DNA from 2 places in the Pantoea sp. BRR-3P genome. Region 1 is predicted to be linked to the other one. Evidence: predicted binding sites of a transcription regulator. Region 1 holds the regulator's gene; the other holds the start of a gene.

The links. The regulator PurR, encoded in region 1, represses purine synthesis genes. The targets are predictions, from matches to a motif close to CANGCAAACGTTTGCNTG.
Region 2: pyrC (dihydroorotase) is a predicted target of PurR. The motif match lies at 1,032-1,049, and genes of this name have one in related genera.

The regions. Positions count from the first base shown of each region.
Region 1 is NZ_CP155066.1:2,229,861-2,232,063, reverse strand. Features, by position in the region: gene punR (DNA-binding transcriptional activator PunR) at 1-573, shown strand, start outside; gene purR (HTH-type transcriptional repressor PurR) at 570-1,595, opposite strand; gene AAGR08_RS10290 (YnhF family membrane protein) at 1,870-1,959, shown strand; gene AAGR08_RS10285 (C40 family peptidase) at 2,020-2,203, opposite strand, start outside.
Region 2 is NZ_CP155066.1:2,441,702-2,443,904, forward strand. Features, by position in the region: gene mdtH (multidrug efflux MFS transporter MdtH) at 1-280, shown strand, start outside; gene AAGR08_RS11350 (lipoprotein) at 417-980, shown strand; gene pyrC (dihydroorotase) at 1,115-2,161, shown strand.

The sequences.
Region 1 (2,203 bases):
TTCTATCGCCATTTCCCGGACATGGAGTTGATCATCAGTTATGAAGTGTTTAATGGCGTCTGGGACGCGTTAGCTGATGGACGCGTTGATGTCGCGATTGGCGCCACTCAGGCAATTCCGGTTGGGGGACGTTTTGCTTTTCAGGATATGGGGGCGCTTAACTGGCGCTGTGTCGTGAGTCCTCATCATCCTTTAGTCAGTAGCGTTGAACTGGATGATGAAACTCTGCGGGCATGGCCTTCGCTGGTGCTAGAAGATACCTCGCGAGCGTTGCCGCGCCGCATGACATGGACGCTCGATAATCAGCGGCGCCTGGTGGTGCCAGAATGGGAAACCGGGCTCGACTGCTTGCAGGCAGGATTGTGCGTTGGGATGGTGCCGGGCCATTTAGCTCGACCGCTGCTGGATAACCACGCGTTGGTGGAGCTGCAATTGCCGCAGGCCTTTCCAGACAGCCCCTGCTGCGTTAGCTGGTCAGAACAGCGCGCGTCGCCGGCGCTGGATTGGCTATTAGCCTATCTCGGGGATGCCGAAACGCTGAACCACGAATGGCTCAGCGAAGTGACACACTAGCGACGATAGTCGCGGAATGGCCCGTCTGCCACGGAGCGGCGCTCAATCAGCGTGGGTTGAACCTCAATGGTTTGTGGCTCTTCACGCTTGCTGGTGATGCGATCGAGCAGCATCTCCAAAGCTTTTTCACCTAATTCGGCTTTAGGCTGATGCACGGTGGTCAGGGCGGGCGTGAAATAACGCGCGTTGCGCACGTTATCATAGCCAATCACTGAGATATCCTGCGGCACGCGCAAACCCATTTCATCTGCTGCGCAAATTGCGCCCATCGCCATAATGTCACCACCGCAGAACACGGCGGTGGGGCGCTGTTTCTGATTAAGGATTTGCTGCATCGCCTGATAACCCGATTCCGGTTCAAAGTCGCCCTGAACGATCCATTCCGGGCGCACAGTGATGCCCGCTTCATTCATCGCCTGAAGGAAACCGGCATGGCGTCCGCCGCCGGTATTGCGCTCCAATTGCCCCGGAATTGCGCCAATGTCGCGGTGACCACGTTCAATCAGATATCGCCCAGCGAGATAGCCACCCTGGAATGCATTATCCTGCACGGTATCGGTAAAATCGCCGCGCGAAGCGCCCCAATCCATAACAACCATCGGGATATTGCGATTTTCTTCAAGCATTTGCAGCAAATCATCGGGGTATTCTGAACACATCACGAGCAATCCATCGACACGCTTCTGCGCCATCATGGAGAGATAAGCGCGCTGCTTTTGTAAGTCGTTATGCGCGTTACCCAGAATCAACGTATAGCCGCGATCGAAGCAGTGATTTTCTACCGCTTCAATAATTTCGGCAAAATAGGGCGCTTCACTGGAGGTCGCCAGCAGGCCCAACGTTTTGGTGTGATTGACTTTCAGGCTACGCGCCACGGCGCTTGGCGAGTAGTGCAATGCTTTGATCGCTTCCCATACGGCGTTACGCGTCTCTTCTGCTACGAAACGCGTTTTGTTGATGACATGCGAAACCGTGGTGGTCGAAACACCCGCGCGTTTTGCCACATCTTTAATTGTTGCCATGAAAATGGTACTCCTGGGCTTATCGCAACTTACTGATAAGTATATTGTTAAACGTTTGCGTCTGCTAATGCTTTTATCGCCCAAAATAAGGGGCAAAACGGTGTGGTTTAGCAGACAAAATCACTTTATCGCGCTGTAAACACAGCCTGCACAAAATGTGTTGCGCAACGAAAGGCGGCGATTCTAGCAAGCCCGGGCGGATAACACGAGATTTTTGCCCATCGCTGTGCGAAAATCGCTTTAACCCTAAGAAATGTGTGACTAAGGAGGAGTAATGAGTACGGATTTGAAGCTGGCGCTAATGACAACCGTTGGTGCTCTGTTAATGATTATTGCCTTTAGCTTTACTGCAATCATGCATTAATAAAAAAAGCCGGAGCAGCTCAATGCAGCGTCCGGCTTTTTTCTGCGCGTTGCGCAACAACTAACGAATGGTTTTCGGCGTCATCATACGACGCGCCCCAACATAGTGTTTCTGCCAGTAATCCTCACCCAACGCGCTAATCTGAATATCTTTGCCGGTACGCGGCGACTGAATGAATTTGCCATTTCCGAGATACACGCCAACATGATCGGCAGTACCACGATTATTGATGCGGAAGAACACC
Region 2 (2,203 bases), 210 kb from region 1:
TCTCGGCTCGATCATTGCCGAACCGGCACGCGAAACGCTCAGCGCTTCGCTGGCCAGCGCGCGCGCGCGCGGCAGCTATATGGGCTTTAGCCGCCTTGGCCTCGCCATTGGTGGTCTGATTGGCTACTCCGGCGGCGGCTGGATGTTCGACATGGGACAACAATGGGGATTGCCAGAGCTGCCGTGGATGTTGCTCAGCAGTATCGGCATGATCACCCTCTTTGCACTTTGGTGGCAATTTCAGCCCCGCCAGGTGGCACCGGCAATTTTCAGCAGTTAGTTTGCCCCCGTAACCGATCTCCTCTATCGCTGCAAGAGAAGCGCTACGGCGCTTCTCATCTCTCTCCTGGTGACACGGCTCGCTGAATCAGGCAGGCTAACGCCTGTTTTGCCGTATCGATCAGGATGAGGACAATATGAAAAAGGCGTTTTCCGGGCTGCTGGCCCTCTTTTTGGCCGTGCTTCTCAGTGGCTGTAATCAATTGACGCAATACACCATCAGCGAACAGGAAGTGAATCAGGCGCTGCAAAAGCGTAATAACTTCGAAAAAGACATTGGCGTTTCCGGATTGGTAAACGCACACATCGTGCTGAGCGATCTGAGCAGTCAGATTGGCCGTGAAGAGCCCGGTAAAATTACGCTCTCCGGCAAAGCCAATATCAATGTCAGCTCGCTGTTTGGTCCGCAACAGGCAGAAATGCAGCTGAAGATGAAGGCGCAGCCGGTGTATAACGCACAAGAAGGCGCAATTTATCTGCATGACATGGAGATTGTTGATGCGCAGGTGCAGCCAGAGAAAATGGCGTCGATTATGAAAACGCTCACGCCCTACCTCAATGAGTCTCTAAAGCGCTACTTTAACGAGAAGCCGGCCTATGTGCTGAGCGAAGACCGCAGCAAAACGGAAGCGCTGGCGAAAAAACTGGCGAAAGGTATTGAAGTCAAACCCGGCGAATTGGTGATTCCGTTTACCCATTGAGTCGCACAACCGCACCTTAGGGTGCGGTTTTTGTTTGTCACAATAAAATCCCGTGCAAACGGTTGCCTACATCCTTATGATTACTCCCCGGCCTAAACGCGCCTCTTCGTTTTCTTCTCTGCCGGAGTCTTTGAATGACAGCCCAACCTCAGCAAATTACCCTTCGCCGTCCTGACGATTGGCACATCCATCTGCGCGATGGCGCGATGCTTAACGCCGTGCTGCCTTATACCAGCGCGGTGAATGGTCGAGCTATCGTTATGCCAAATCTGGTTCCACCGGTCATTAGCGTGGCGGCGGCCGTAGCCTATCGCGAACGTATTCTGGCGGCGCTACCTGCTGAGCACGCATTTACTCCGCTAATGACCTGCTATCTTACAGATTCGCTCGATCCTGATGAGATTGAACGCGGTTTCCACGACGGCACCTTTACCGCCGCCAAACTCTATCCTGCGCACGCCACCACCAACTCGAGTCATGGTGTGACGAACATCGCCTCCATTGCCAAGGTGCTCGATCGCATGCAGAAAATTGGCATGCCGATGTTGGTACACGGGGAGGTGACCGATGCGCATATCGATATTTTTGACCGCGAAGCCCGCTTTATCGAAACCGTGCTTGAGCCGCTGCGTCAACAGTTTCCTGCCCTGAAAGTCGTGATGGAACATATCACCACGCAAGAAGCGGCAGAGTATCTGGCCGCAGGCAACGATTTGCTGGGCGCCACCATTACTCCACAGCATCTGATGTTTAACCGTAATCACATGCTGGTAGGCGGCGTCCGCCCGCATCTTTATTGCCTGCCGATTCTCAAGCGCAATATTCATCAGGAGGCGCTACGCAAGCTGGTTGCGAGCGGCAATCGCCGCGTATTCCTCGGTACCGATACCGCGCCCCATCTGCGTCACCTGAAAGAGGCGAGCTGTGGTTGTGCCGGCGTATTTAATGCGCCAACCTCACTGCCTGCGTACGCAACGGTATTTGAGGAGCTGAACGCGCTGGAGCATTTCGAAGCCTTCTGTTCTGAAAACGGTGCGAATTTCTATGGTCTGCCCCTCAACGAAGGGACAATAACGCTGGTACGCGAATCGTGGCAAGTTGAGGAAAGTATCGCGCTGGCGGATGATACGCTGGTGCCCTTCCTTGCGGGCGAGACACTGCACTGGCGCATCAAACAATAAGTAACCGGTACTTGCCTTTGGAATAAATATACTGTACAAATA